2 regions of the Modestobacter sp. KNN46-3 genome follow, and region 2 is predicted to be linked to the other one. Evidence: riboswitches for the same ligand, from Rfam matches in the RefSeq annotation. Region 2 holds a riboswitch; the other holds the start of a gene.
What was found. A riboswitch is a leader RNA that binds a small molecule or an ion and turns the genes downstream of it on or off. The one in region 2 is predicted to bind cyclic di-AMP.

Region 1 (7,080 bases), 160 kb from region 2:
GAAGATCGAGGCGTTCCGCGAGACGCTCACCCGTGCGGAGCCCGACGTCCTGGTGATGGTCGGCAGTGACCACTTCCACCAGCTGTGGCTGGACAACATGCCGCAGTTCCTGGTGGGCAAGGCGCCGTTCTTCGACGCCAACTTCCACAACGAGGAGCGCGAGTTCGGGCTGCCGAAGATGACGCTGCGCGGCGAGGAGGACCTGGCGGCGCACCTGCTGCGGGACGGGCTGGACCGGGACTTCGACCTGGCCTTCAGCAACGAGCTGCGGATCGACCACAGCATCACCTGCCCGATCATCACGCTGCGCCCGCAGGCCGACCTGCCGATCGTGCCGATCTACACCAACATCTTCGCCCCGCCGCTGCCGCAGCCGAAGCGCTTCGTCCAGCTGGGCCGGGCGATCCGGGAGATGGTCGAGTCCTGGGAGAGCGACAAGCGGGTGGCGGTGATCGGCACCGGGCACCTGTCCCTGGAGCTGGGCGGGCCGCGCCAGTTCGGCGAGCACGGGCCGGACCCGGAGTTCGACCGCAAGGCCGTCGAGTGGATCGCCAGCGGGGACATCGAGGGCTGCCTGGCCGAGGTCTCCCTGGAGTCCCTGCACCACCCGGGCAACGCCACCCACGGGTTCATGGACTTCATGCTGATGATGGGCGTGGCCGGCGAGGGCGCAAAGGCCGACCACGTCGACACCCTGGACCTGTTCCACACCATGGAGGCGTACTTCACCTGGTACCCCAACGGGGTCCCGAGCACGGGCGGTGTGTCGGCATGAGCAAGTACCTGCTGGACAAGTTCCTGTTCACCGTCGACCGCGACCCCGAGCTGACCGAGCGCTACCGGGAGGACCCGGCCGGCACGGTCACCTGGTGGGAGGCCGAGATGGCCAACACCATCCTCAACTGCATCCCCGCGGAGAAGACCACCTGGCTGGCCTTCACCGACGAGGAGCGGCGAGCGCTGGCCGAGCACGACCACGTCGCGCTGTTCCAGATGGGCGCGCACCCGTTCCTGACGCTCACCCTGTTCATCGCGCTGTTCGAGCGCGACCACGGGCCGATGGAGTACCAGCGTGCCTACGGGAAGGCGATGGAGCACATCTCCATGCCCTATCCCGACATCGCGACCTGAGCCGGTGCGCGCCGCCGTCCTGACCCGGCCGGGCGAGCCGCCCGCCCTGGTGGACCACCCGGACCCGGTGCCCGGCGAGGGCCGGACCCTGGTCCGGGTGACCGCCGCCCCGGTCGTGCCGCTGGACCTCCTCTGCGCCTCCGGGACGTCGTACTTCGGCCGTCCGGCCGTGCCCTACGTACCAGGTGTGCAGGGGGTGGGGGTCGTGGTGTCGTCGGCGGTGCTGACGCCCGGCACCCGGGTCTGGTTCGCCACCTCGGCGGGGATGAGCCCGGGCGACGGCAGCCTGGGCGAGCTCTGCGCCGTGCCGGACGCCGACGTCGTCCCGCTCGCCGGGGACCTGCCCGACCCGGTCGTGGCCGCGCTGGGCCTGTCGGCGGTCGCCGGCTGGATGGCGCTGACCTGGCGCGGCCGGTTGCAGCCGGGGGAGCGGGTGCTGGTGCTCGGTGCCGGAGGTGCGGTCGGTCAGGCCGCGCTCGGCGCCGCCCGCGCGCTGGGGGCCGGGCGGGTGGTCGGGGTCTGCCGCTCGCCGTCCGCCGCCGACCGTGCCCGCCGGGCCGGCGCCGAGGACGTCGTCCTCACCGGGGACGGCGGCGACCTGGCTGCGCGGATCCGGCAGACGGTCGGCTCGGACGTCGACCTCGTCGTCGACCCGGTGTTCGGCGCCGTGGCCGCGGCCGCGTGCTCGGTGCTGGCGCCCGGTGGGCGGCTGGTCAACCTGGGTGGCGCGGCCGGGGACGCCGCCGAGTTCTCCTCCGCCGTGCTGCGCAGCCGGAGCATCGACGTGCTCGGCTACACCAACAACGCGCTCACCGGCGAGCAGCGGGCCGCCGCGCTGACCGCGGTGCTGCGGCACGCCGCGGCCGGGCAGCTCCGGGTGGAGCACGCCGTCCTCCCGCTGGCGCGGGTCGAGGAGGCCTGGGCGGCCACCGCGGCCGGGGGCGGGAGCCGGTCCGTCGTCGAGCTGTCGGTGCGCTGACCGAGCACCGCCGGTGGTGACGGATGGGACGCGTGTGTCCGGAGAGTGACGCGACCACCGTCACCCGATGAAATGCGGGCAACGGATTGTCACGACTACATAACGCCGTTACGTTGGCCGGGTCCAGTCGGTCGCCACGTCCCCACCCGGGGAGCCCGACCGGACGCCGCCGAGTCGCCCTCCGGGGCGAGCCGGGGACCCACCGCACCACTGGGGTGAATCCCGCGCCCGGACGACCGTCCGGGCCGGGTAGGGCTGCTTCCCGCCCGAACCCGTCAGCTGACCTGGTAGGCGGCCATCGGAAGACACCTGTTCGGAGCACTCCTGCCCATGCGCGCCCGCACCACCACCTCTGCCGCCACCGGCCGACGCCGTCCGCCGGCCGGCATGCGCCGCCCCGGGCTCTACCTGGGCATCGCGGCGGCCGGAGCCGTCCTGGTCAACGTCGTCGTCGGCGTGGGCCCAGCGGCCCAGGCCGACCCCGTGGCCTCCCAGCCGGTGAGCGTCGCCGAGCAGCTGGGGCTGGCCGCCCAGTCCGGCGCCGTCGACGGGACCGAGGACCTGCGGCCGCTCGAGGAGTTGGCCGCCAGCCGGGCCACCCGGGAGGCGGAGCAGACCGCCGCCCAGCAGGCGCAGGCGGCGGCCGACCAGGCCGTGCTCGACCAGCAGGCCGCCGAGGCCGAGGCTGCCCGCGTCGCCGCCGAGGCAGCGGCCGCCGCAGAGGCGGAGGCCGCTCGCATCGCCGCGGAGGCAGCGGCTGCTGCGGAGGCGGAGGCGAAGGCGGCTGCCGCGAAGCCCGCCGCACCGGCGCGGGCCGGTGCCGCCGCCAAGCCCGCAGCCGGGGCCGCCTCGACGGCCGGCACGGCGGTGTCCGCGATCGCGAAGATCACCAACAGCGCCGGACCGATCAAGCCGCAGGCGCAAGCTGCCGCGAACGCCGTGGTCAGCAACGTGCCCGGCGCCGGCTCGATCACCCTGGGCGGCACCCGGCCCAGCGCCGCCGACCCGCACGGTCACCCGTCGGGGCTGGCGGTGGACTACATGGTCATGTCCGACGCCGCCCTCGGCGACGCGATCGTCGCCTACCACGTGGCCAACTGGGCCGAGCTCGGCGTCGACTACATCATCTGGGAGCAGCGGATGCTCTCCTCGCCCGGTGGCTCCTGGAAGCAGATGGAGGACCGGGGCAGCGTGACGGCCAACCACTTCGACCACCCGCACGTCAACTACCGCTAGGAACTCGGTCGGCAACGGCCGCCCAGAGGGCGGCTTCAGGGGGGACTTGCTTGCCAGGCTGGTCGCGCTTCCTCGGGCGGTACGCCACGGGGACGTAGCGTGTGGCAGTGCCCCTTCTGCGACGTCGTCAGCAACCTCTAGACACGCAGGACTACACAGTCGAGACGCAGTACTGCGCGGACTGCGACAGTCACTTCGCCCGGGTCACCGGCTACGTGCATGAGCCCAACGACGGCCCGACTGTGGCCACGTACTACGCCGTCTGCCACGGACACCCGGAGCACGAAGTCGCCTTGGACGTCATCCTCGGCTCCTGGGGCGACGATGCAGACTTCAGCGACCACGAGACGTTCTCCTGCATCTGGAGGCCGCGGCCCCAAGGGGTCCTCGCCGTGGATGCGTTCGTCACCTTGTCGTTTCCTGACGGGGAAGACGTCCCGGCAATCCTCGGGCGTCCCATGAGTCGGCACGACGCCCTGCAGAGCCCCCGGATCCAGACCATCTGGGCGATCACCGACGCCCTGGCCACAACCGTCGACCCCATCACCGAACAGGTGATGGCCCGTCGCGGGCGCAAGCATCGGCGCGCGGCGCGGAGCTAACGACCCATTCCGTGCGAAGAGGCGTAATACCCCTCCAGGTACCGGCTGGGGTGAGTCCCCGCTCCTTCGCGCGCTTCGACGCGTGTCCCTAGATGGGCCGCTCAGGGACACTCCGGCACCACTGCCCGGTCTGTATCGGCAGGGCTGGCGTCAGGGGTCCTGGGGCTCGGGAACACGGCCGGTTGCGGGCGCCGGGGCTGGCGGGTCCGGCACCGCAGCGCCACGATGTGGGTGTGCTGCGGGCGGTACTTCGGGCCGCCCTCGTGGGCGCGATGGTGCTGATCGTGGTGGTCGGTCTGCTGTGGACGTTCCAGCGCCGCCTGGTGTACCTGCCCGACGACGGCCCGGTGCCGGCCGCAGCCGAGGTCGTCCCCGGTGGCCGGGACGTCGAGCTGACCACCGCCGACGGGCTGACCCTCGGCGCGTGGTTCGTGCCCGGGCCGACGGCCGACGCACCGGCCGTGCTGGCGGCCAACGGCAACGGCGGCCACCGCGGGGTCCGGGCGCCGCTGGCCCGGGCACTGTCGTCAGCCGGGCTGGCGGTGCTGCTGTTCGACTACCGCGGGTACGGCGGCAACCCGGGCAGCCCGACCGAGGCCGGGTTGGCCCTCGACGTCCGTGCGGCGCGCGACTGGCTGCTGGCCGACGGCGGGGTCCCGGCCGAGCGGCTGCTGTACTACGGGGAGAGCCTGGGCGCCGGCGTCGTCACCGAGCTGGCCGTCGCGCACCCGCCGGCCGGGCTCGTGCTGCGCTCGCCGTTCGTCGACCTGGCCGCCGTCGGCAGCGAGCACTACCCGTTCCTGCCGGTCCGGTTGCTGCTGCGCGACCGCTACCCGGTGGCCGAGCAGGTCGCCCGGGTCGAGGTCCCCACCACCGTCGTCCTGGGCACCGCCGACTCGATCGTGCCGCCGGAGCAGAGCAGAGCGGTGGCCGCTGCCGCCGGGCAGCTGCACCGCACGATCGAGGTGCCCGGCGCCGACCACAACGACGCCGTCCTGCTGGACGGCGACCAGCTGGTCGCCGCCGTCGTCGAACTGGCCCGCCTGACCACCGACCCCTGACCCGTCCCCCGGGCTGACGCCCGCCTGCCACCAAAATGGCCATTTTGGTGGTCGAGGGCGGGTCAGGTGCCGCAGAAGGTCTGGTAGGTGGCGCCGAAGTCGGCGGGGGCGGGGGTGGCGTACCGCTCCAGGCCCGGGCGCTCGGTGTACGGGTGGGTCACGGCGTCGAGCAGGGGGCCCAGCGGGGCCAGGTCGCCGCCGGTCGCCGCGGTGAGCGCCTCCTCGACGAGGTGGTTGCGCGGGATGTAGAGCGGGTTCACCCGGTCCATGGCGTCGGCGTCCGGGGCCAGTGCGCGCCAGCGCTCCGACCACGCGTCGAACGAGGCCAGGTCGAGGAAGAGGTTGCGGACCGGGTCGACGTCGCCGCGGGCGGCGGCGCCGAGCAGCCGGAACCCGGATGTGTGGTCGACGTGGCCGGCCTGCAGCAGCGTCAGGAACTCCTCGACCAGCGGCGCGGCCACCGCGTCGTCCAGCCCTTCCGGCAGGCCGAGCTTGGCGCGCATGCCGGCCGACCAGGCCGCGTCGTACTGCGGCCGGAACTCACCCAGCGCCGCCACCGCGAGCTCGATCGCGGGCTCCTGCTCCTCGGCGAGCAGCGGCAGCATCGCCTCGGCGAGCCGGGCGAGGTCCCACTCGGCCACGATCGGCTGGTTGCCGTAGGCGTAGCGCCCGCCGTGGTCGATCGAGCTGTACACCGTGGCCGGGTCGTGGGCCTCCAGGAAGGCGCACGGCCCGTAGTCGATCGTCTCGCCCGAGATGGTCACGTTGTCGGTGTTCATCACCCCGTGCACGAACCCGACCTGCATCCACCGGGCCACCAGCTCGGCCTGGGCGGTGACCACCGCGGCGAAGAGCGCCAGGTAGGGGTTCTCGGCCTGGGCGGCGTCCGGGTGGTGCCGGCTGATCGCGTGGTCGGCCAGCCGGCGCAGCAGCTCGGCGTCCCCGCTGACCCGGGCGTACTGGAAGCTGCCCACCCGCAGGTGGCTGCTCGCCACCCGGGCCAGGACGGCGCCGGGCAGCAGCGTCTCCCGGCGCACCGAGCGCCCGGTCGCGACCACGGCCAGGGAGCGCGTGGTGGGAATGCCGAGGGCGTGCATCGCCTCGCTGATCACGTACTCGCGCAGCATCGGACCGACCGCGGCCAGCCCGTCGCCGCCGCGGGCGAACGGGGTGCGCCCGGAGCCCTTGAGGTGCAGGTCGCGCAGCTGGCCCTCCACGTCGGTCAGCTCACCGAGCAGCAGCGCCCGGCCGTCGCCCAGCCGCGGCACGAAGCCACCGAACTGGTGCCCGGCGTAGCCCTGGGCGACGGGGGTGGCCCCGGCCGGGACGGCAGTGCCGACCAGCAGGCGCAGCCCCTCGGCGGTCCGCAGCGTGGCGGGGTCGAGCCCGAGCTGGGCGGCCAACGGCTCGTTGAGCAGGAGCAGTCGGGGATCGGGGGCGTCGTCGGCCTGCCAGGCGACGGCCAGCTCGGGCAGCTCCCGGGCGAAGCGGTGGTCCAGGCTGAGGATCGGTGCCGGTGCGAGACTCACCCCACCGAGGCTACGTCGGATCCCGGGAGCGGCCAGTCGCCGCAGCGCCGGCTCAGAGCTGCGGCGCGAGGTGCTCGACGGCCCAGGAGCGCAGCGTGGTGGGCGTCGTGGTGAGCACCGAGCGCGGGTCGGCGGGGACGAAGTCCTCCCGCAGGCCGCGGGACATCCCGACGAACCCCTCGACCTGGGCCTCGGACAGCCCCGCCGCCCGGAGGCCGGCGCGCAGGTCGTCGTCACCGATCTGCTCGGCGCGGACCGCCCGGCCGGTGGCGGCGGCCACGATCCCGGCCACTGCTTCGAAGGTGAGGTCCTCCGGCCCGTGCACGGCGAGCACCCGCCGGCCGGACCAGCCCGGGGACAGCAGGTTGGCCACCGCCACCTCCCCGATGTCCCGCGGGTCGACCCAGGGCATCGGCCGGTCGGTCGGCATGGTGGTGCGCAGCACGCCGTCCCGCAGCCCGTCGAGGTCGGACAGCAGGTTGGTGAAGAAGTACCCGCAGCGCAGGTGGAGCACCGCGGCGCCGGTCTCCTCCAGCTGCTCC
Region 2 (7,080 bases):
GGTCCCGGCCGGGACGTCGAGCTGCTGGCCGACGGCGGCGAGCTTCCCGTCCACGACGAGGACGTCGGCGTCGGGCAGCACGGTGTGTGCGTCGTCCATGGTCAGCACGGTGCCGTTGCGCAGCACGACCGGGCGGTCGGTCGCCTGCCCCGCGACGTCGGTGTCGGGCTGGGACATCGTCTACCTCCAGGCCGTCACCGGACTGTCGCGGACGAATGTCCGCAGAACGGTCAGCCTGGCGACGGCCCCACTGTCGTGGTGATCGCGACCACATGTCAAGGCGGAGGATCGAGTCAGACGTTCCGGTTGACAGTGGAACAGTGCGGTGGTGAGACTCGGCGGCACTCCGGACGCCCGTCCGCTTGACGGCGAAACACCGCTCGAGGGGCCACACCCGATGACCGAACACCCACTGCCGCCCGGTTCCGCGCCGGGTCGGGGGCCGCTGTCCGGCCTCTTGGTGGCCGACTTCTCCCGGGTCCTGGCCGGGCCCTACGCCACCATGCTGCTGGCCGACATGGGCGCCGAGGTGGTCAAGGTGGAGAGCCCCAGCGGCGACGACACCCGCAGCTGGGCGCCGCCGGTGCGCGAGGGGGTGTCGACCTACTACCTGGGCGTGAACCGGAACAAGCGCTCCATCGCCCTGGACCTCAAGGACCCCGCCGACGCCGCCGCGGCCCAGGAGCTGGCCCGGCGCGCCGACATCGTGATCGAGAACTTCAAGACCGGCGGGCTCGGCCGCTTCGGCCTGGACTACGCCAGCGTCAGTGCGACCAACCCCCGCGTCGTCTACGCCTCGATCACCGGCTTCGGCAGCGGGCCGGCCGGTGCGCCGCTGCCCGGGTACGACCTGATCGTGCAGGCGATCTCCGGCCTGATGAGCCTCACCGGCGACCCCGAGGGCGAGCCGTTCCGGGCCGGCATCTCCGTCTTCGACGTGATGGCCGGCCTGCACGCCACCATCGGCGTGCTCTCCGCGCTGAACGTCCGGCACGAGACCGGCCGCGGCCAGCACGTCGAGGTCAACCTGCTGTCCTCCGCGCTGTCCGGGCTGGTCAACCACGCCAGCGCCGTCGTCGCCGGTGACGTCGTCCCGTTCCGGATGGGCAACAGCCACCCGAGCCTGTTCCCCTACGAGCCGCTCCCGTGCGCCGACGGCGACCTGATCATCACCGCCGGCAACAACGGCCAGTTCCGCCGGTTGGTCGAGGTGCTCGGCGTGCCCGAGCTCGCCGACGACCCGCGGTTCGCCCGCAACGAGGACCGCACGGCCAACCGGGACGAGCTGCGCCCGCTGCTGGTCGAGCGGCTGAGCACCCGGTCCAAGCGGGACTGGTTCGACGACATCATCGCCGCGGGCGTGCCCTGCGGGCCGATCAACACCGTCGACCAGGGGGTGGCCTTCGCCGAGTCGATCGGCCTGGACCCGGTGGTGACCGTGGGGGAGGGTGAGGCGGCAGTGCCGTCGGTCCGCCACCCGATCACCTTCTCCGAGACGCCGGCCGACTACCGGCTGCCACCGCCGGCCCTGGACGAGCACGGCGCCGAGCTGCGACGGTGGCTGGCCACCGAGGAGGACGCGTGACCACCCCCGAGTACCCGACCGCGCTGGGTGCCTCCAGCCGCGAGTCGATCACGCTGCTGGGCACCGACCTGGCCCGCGACGTCATGGGCACCGTCGGCTTCGGCGAGCTGGCCTTCTGGCTGGCCACCCAGCGGCGGCCCACACCGGGGGAGACCCGGGTCTTCGAGGCGGTGCTGGCCGCGCTCGCCGACCACGGCTTCACCCCGACCGCCATCGTCACCCGGCTCACCTACCTGTCGGCACCGGACTCGGTGCAGGGGGCGCTCGCCGCCGGCCTGCTCGGCGGTGGCTCCCGGTTCCTCGGCGTCACCGAGGACTCCGGCCGCTTCCTGGACGACGTGCTGAAGGGCGTGGACGGTGCGCTGCCGACCGACGACGCGGGTTGGGACGCCCTGGCCCTCGAGACGGTGACCGCCCAGCGGGCGGCGCGGCGCTTCGTCCCCGGGCTCGGCCACCACGTGCACAAGGACGGCGACCCGCGCACCCCCCGGCTGTTCGAGATCGCGACCGAGGAGGGGCTGTTCGGCCCGCACCTGTCGCTGTTCGCCGCGATCGGCCGGGTCCACCCCCAGGTGCTCGGCAAGACCCTGCCGCTCAACGGGGCCGGGGTGTGCGGTGCGGCGCTGGCCGACCTGGGCCTGCCGCTGCAGCTGCTCCGCGGCTTCGCGCTGCTCGCCCGCACGGCCGGGCTGATCGGGCAGCTCGCCGAAGAGCTGCGGCATCCGGTCGCCAACGACGTGTTCCTGTCCGTGGACCTCAACAACCGGTCCGTCGCCCCCGACCCGTACCTCCCTGACCTCAACGGAGACAGTCATGGCTGAACTGGCCGCGGTGATCGCGTCCACCCACCACCCCTTCTACTACCGGGCCAGCACCGCCACCGGCGCGGACCGGCCGCCGTTCGCCGACGAGTGGGTGGCGAAGATCGAGGCGTTCCGCGAGACGCTCACCCGTGCGGAGCCCGACGTCCTGGTGATGGTCGGCAGTGACCACTTCCACCAGCTGTGGCTGGACAACATGCCGCAGTTCCTGGTGGGCAAGGCGCCGTTCTTCGACGCCAACTTCCACAACGAGGAGCGCGAGTTCGGGCTGCCGAAGATGACGCTGCGCGGCGAGGAGGACCTGGCGGCGCACCTGCTGCGGGACGGGCTGGACCGGGACTTCGACCTGGCCTTCAGCAACGAGCTGCGGATCGACCACAGCATCACCTGCCCGATCATCACGCTGCGCCCGCAGGCCGACCTGCCGATCGTGCCGATCTACACCAACATCTTCGCCCCGCCGCTGCCGCAGCCGAAGCGCTTCGTCCAGCTGGGCCGGGCGATCCGGGAGATGGTCGAGTCCTGGGAGAGCGACAAGCGGGTGGCGGTGATCGGCACCGGGCACCTGTCCCTGGAGCTGGGCGGGCCGCGCCAGTTCGGCGAGCACGGGCCGGACCCGGAGTTCGACCGCAAGGCCGTCGAGTGGATCGCCAGCGGGGACATCGAGGGCTGCCTGGCCGAGGTCTCCCTGGAGTCCCTGCACCACCCGGGCAACGCCACCCACGGGTTCATGGACTTCATGCTGATGATGGGCGTGGCCGGCGAGGGCGCAAAGGCCGACCACGTCGACACCCTGGACCTGTTCCACACCATGGAGGCGTACTTCACCTGGTACCCCAACGGGGTCCCGAGCACGGGCGGTGTGTCGGCATGAGCAAGTACCTGCTGGACAAGTTCCTGTTCACCGTCGACCGCGACCCCGAGCTGACCGAGCGCTACCGGGAGGACCCGGCCGGCACGGTCACCTGGTGGGAGGCCGAGATGGCCAACACCATCCTCAACTGCATCCCCGCGGAGAAGACCACCTGGCTGGCCTTCACCGACGAGGAGCGGCGAGCGCTGGCCGAGCACGACCACGTCGCGCTGTTCCAGATGGGCGCGCACCCGTTCCTGACGCTCACCCTGTTCATCGCGCTGTTCGAGCGCGACCACGGGCCGATGGAGTACCAGCGTGCCTACGGGAAGGCGATGGAGCACATCTCCATGCCCTATCCCGACATCGCGACCTGAGCCGGTGCGCGCCGCCGTCCTGACCCGGCCGGGCGAGCCGCCCGCCCTGGTGGACCACCCGGACCCGGTGCCCGGCGAGGGCCGGACCCTGGTCCGGGTGACCGCCGCCCCGGTCGTGCCGCTGGACCTCCTCTGCGCCTCCGGGACGTCGTACTTCGGCCGTCCGGCCGTGCCCTACGTACCAGGTGTGCAGGGGGTGGGGGTCGTGGTGTCGTCGGCGGTGCTGACGCCCGGCACCCGGGTCTGGTTCGCCACCTCGGCGGGGATGAGCCCGGGCGACGGCAGCCTGGGCGAGCTCTGCGCCGTGCCGGACGCCGACGTCGTCCCGCTCGCCGGGGACCTGCCCGACCCGGTCGTGGCCGCGCTGGGCCTGTCGGCGGTCGCCGGCTGGATGGCGCTGACCTGGCGCGGCCGGTTGCAGCCGGGGGAGCGGGTGCTGGTGCTCGGTGCCGGAGGTGCGGTCGGTCAGGCCGCGCTCGGCGCCGCCCGCGCGCTGGGGGCCGGGCGGGTGGTCGGGGTCTGCCGCTCGCCGTCCGCCGCCGACCGTGCCCGCCGGGCCGGCGCCGAGGACGTCGTCCTCACCGGGGACGGCGGCGACCTGGCTGCGCGGATCCGGCAGACGGTCGGCTCGGACGTCGACCTCGTCGTCGACCCGGTGTTCGGCGCCGTGGCCGCGGCCGCGTGCTCGGTGCTGGCGCCCGGTGGGCGGCTGGTCAACCTGGGTGGCGCGGCCGGGGACGCCGCCGAGTTCTCCTCCGCCGTGCTGCGCAGCCGGAGCATCGACGTGCTCGGCTACACCAACAACGCGCTCACCGGCGAGCAGCGGGCCGCCGCGCTGACCGCGGTGCTGCGGCACGCCGCGGCCGGGCAGCTCCGGGTGGAGCACGCCGTCCTCCCGCTGGCGCGGGTCGAGGAGGCCTGGGCGGCCACCGCGGCCGGGGGCGGGAGCCGGTCCGTCGTCGAGCTGTCGGTGCGCTGACCGAGCACCGCCGGTGGTGACGGATGGGACGCGTGTGTCCGGAGAGTGACGCGACCACCGTCACCCGATGAAATGCGGGCAACGGATTGTCACGACTACATAACGCCGTTACGTTGGCCGGGTCCAGTCGGTCGCCACGTCCCCACCCGGGGAGCCCGACCGGACGCCGCCGAGTCGCCCTCCGGGGCGAGCCGGGGACCCACCGCACCACTGGGGTGAATCCCGCGCCCGGACGACCGTCCGGGCCGGGTAGGGCTGCTTCCCGCCCGAACCCGTCAGCTGACCTGGTAGGCGGCCATCGGAAGACACCTGTTCGGAGCACTCCTGCCCATGCGCGCCCGCACCACCACCTCTGCCGCCACCGGCCGACGCCGTCCGCCGGCCGGCATGCGCCGCCCCGGGCTCTACCTGGGCATCGCGGCGGCCGGAGCCGTCCTGGTCAACGTCGTCGTCGGCGTGGGCCCAGCGGCCCAGGCCGACCCCGTGGCCTCCCAGCCGGTGAGCGTCGCCGAGCAGCTGGGGCTGGCCGCCCAGTCCGGCGCCGTCGACGGGACCGAGGACCTGCGGCCGCTCGAGGAGTTGGCCGCCAGCCGGGCCACCCGGGAGGCGGAGCAGACCGCCGCCCAGCAGGCGCAGGCGGCGGCCGACCAGGCCGTGCTCGACCAGCAGGCCGCCGAGGCCGAGGCTGCCCGCGTCGCCGCCGAGGCAGCGGCCGCCGCAGAGGCGGAGGCCGCTCGCATCGCCGCGGAGGCAGCGGCTGCTGCGGAGGCGGAGGCGAAGGCGGCTGCCGCGAAGCCCGCCGCACCGGCGCGGGCCGGTGCCGCCGCCAAGCCCGCAGCCGGGGCCGCCTCGACGGCCGGCACGGCGGTGTCCGCGATCGCGAAGATCACCAACAGCGCCGGACCGATCAAGCCGCAGGCGCAAGCTGCCGCGAACGCCGTGGTCAGCAACGTGCCCGGCGCCGGCTCGATCACCCTGGGCGGCACCCGGCCCAGCGCCGCCGACCCGCACGGTCACCCGTCGGGGCTGGCGGTGGACTACATGGTCATGTCCGACGCCGCCCTCGGCGACGCGATCGTCGCCTACCACGTGGCCAACTGGGCCGAGCTCGGCGTCGACTACATCATCTGGGAGCAGCGGATGCTCTCCTCGCCCGGTGGCTCCTGGAAGCAGATGGAGGACCGGGGCAGCGTGACGGCCAACCACTTCGACCACCCGCACGTCAACTACCGCTAGGAACTCGGTCGGCAACGGCCGCCCAGAGGGCGGCTTCAGGGGGGACTTGCTTGCCAGGCTGGTCGCGCTTCCTCGGGCGGTACGCCACGGGGACGTAGCGTGTGGCAGTGCCCCTTCTGCGACGTCGTCAGCAACCTCTAGACACGCAGGACTACACAGTCGAGACGCAGTACTGCGCGGACTGCGACAGTCACTTCGCCCGGGTCACCGGCTACGTGCATGAGCCCAACGACGGCCCGACTGTGGCCACGTACTACGCCGTCTGCCACGGACACCCGGAGCACGAAGTCGCCTTGGACGTCATCCTCGGCTCCTGGGGCGACGATGCAGACTTCAGCGACCACGAGACGTTCTCCTGCATCTGGAGGCCGCGGCCCCAAGGGGTCCTCGCCGTGGATGCGTTCGTCACCTTGTCGTTTCCTGACGGGGAAGACGTCCCGGCAATCCTCGGGCGTCCCATGAGTCGGCACGACGCCCTGCAGAGCCCCCGGATCCAGACCATCTGGGCGATCACCGACGCCCTGGCCACAACCGTCGACCCCATCACCGAACAGGTGATGGCCCGTCGCGGGCGCAAGCATCGGCGCGCGGCGCGGAGCTAACGACCCATTCCGTGCGAAGAGGCGTAATACCCCTCCAGGTACCGGCTGGGGTGAGTCCCCGCTCCTTCGCGCGCTTCGACGCGTGTCCCTAGATGGGCCGCTCAGGGACACTCCGGCACCACTGCCCGGTCTGTATCGGCAGGGCTGGCGTCAGGGGTCCTGGGGCTCGGGAACACGGCCGGTTGCGGGCGCCGGGGCTGGCGGGTCCGGCACCGCAGCGCCACGATGTGGGTGTGCTGCGGGCGGTACTTCGGGCCGCCCTCGTGGGCGCGATGGTGCTGATCGTGGTGGTCGGTCTGCTGTGGACGTTCCAGCGCCGCCTGGTGTACCTGCCCGACGACGGCCCGGTGCCGGCCGCAGCCGAGGTCGTCCCCGGTGGCCGGGACGTCGAGCTGACCACCGCCGACGGGCTGACCCTCGGCGCGTGGTTCGTGCCCGGGCCGACGGCCGACGCACCGGCCGTGCTGGCGGCCAACGGCAACGGCGGCCACCGCGGGGTCCGGGCGCCGCTGGCCCGGGCACTGTCGTCAGCCGGGCTGGCGGTGCTGCTGTTCGACTACCGCGGGTACGGCGGCAACCCGGGCAGCCCGACCGAGGCCGGGTTGGCCCTCGACGTCCGTGCGGCGC

Region 1: linked by a shared signal. The riboswitch ahead of G5C62_RS00100 (hypothetical protein) and the one ahead of G5C62_RS00915 (hypothetical protein) in region 2 are both predicted to bind cyclic di-AMP.

The regions. Positions count from the first base shown of each region.
Region 1 is NZ_JAAKGN010000001.1:16,855-23,934, forward strand. Features, by position in the region: gene G5C62_RS00085 (extradiol ring-cleavage dioxygenase) at 1-775, shown strand, start outside; gene G5C62_RS00090 (hypothetical protein) at 772-1,131, shown strand; gene G5C62_RS00095 (zinc-binding alcohol dehydrogenase family protein) at 1,136-2,110, shown strand; cyclic di-AMP (ydaO/yuaA leader) riboswitch at 2,268-2,419, shown strand; gene G5C62_RS00100 (hypothetical protein) at 2,441-3,346, shown strand; gene G5C62_RS00105 (hypothetical protein) at 3,454-3,948, shown strand; gene G5C62_RS00110 (alpha/beta hydrolase) at 4,182-5,009, shown strand; gene G5C62_RS00115 (YdiU family protein) at 5,072-6,538, opposite strand; gene G5C62_RS00120 (NAD(P)H-binding protein) at 6,591-7,080, opposite strand, start outside.
Region 2 is NZ_JAAKGN010000001.1:178,070-185,149, reverse strand. Features, by position in the region: gene G5C62_RS00945 (amidohydrolase family protein) at 1-177, opposite strand, end outside; gene G5C62_RS00940 (CaiB/BaiF CoA-transferase family protein) at 398-1,585, shown strand; gene G5C62_RS00935 (citryl-CoA lyase) at 1,582-2,406, shown strand; gene G5C62_RS00930 (extradiol ring-cleavage dioxygenase) at 2,399-3,280, shown strand; gene G5C62_RS00925 (hypothetical protein) at 3,277-3,636, shown strand; gene G5C62_RS00920 (zinc-binding alcohol dehydrogenase family protein) at 3,641-4,615, shown strand; cyclic di-AMP (ydaO/yuaA leader) riboswitch at 4,773-4,924, shown strand; gene G5C62_RS00915 (hypothetical protein) at 4,946-5,851, shown strand; gene G5C62_RS00910 (hypothetical protein) at 5,959-6,453, shown strand; gene G5C62_RS00905 (alpha/beta hydrolase) at 6,687-7,080, shown strand, end outside.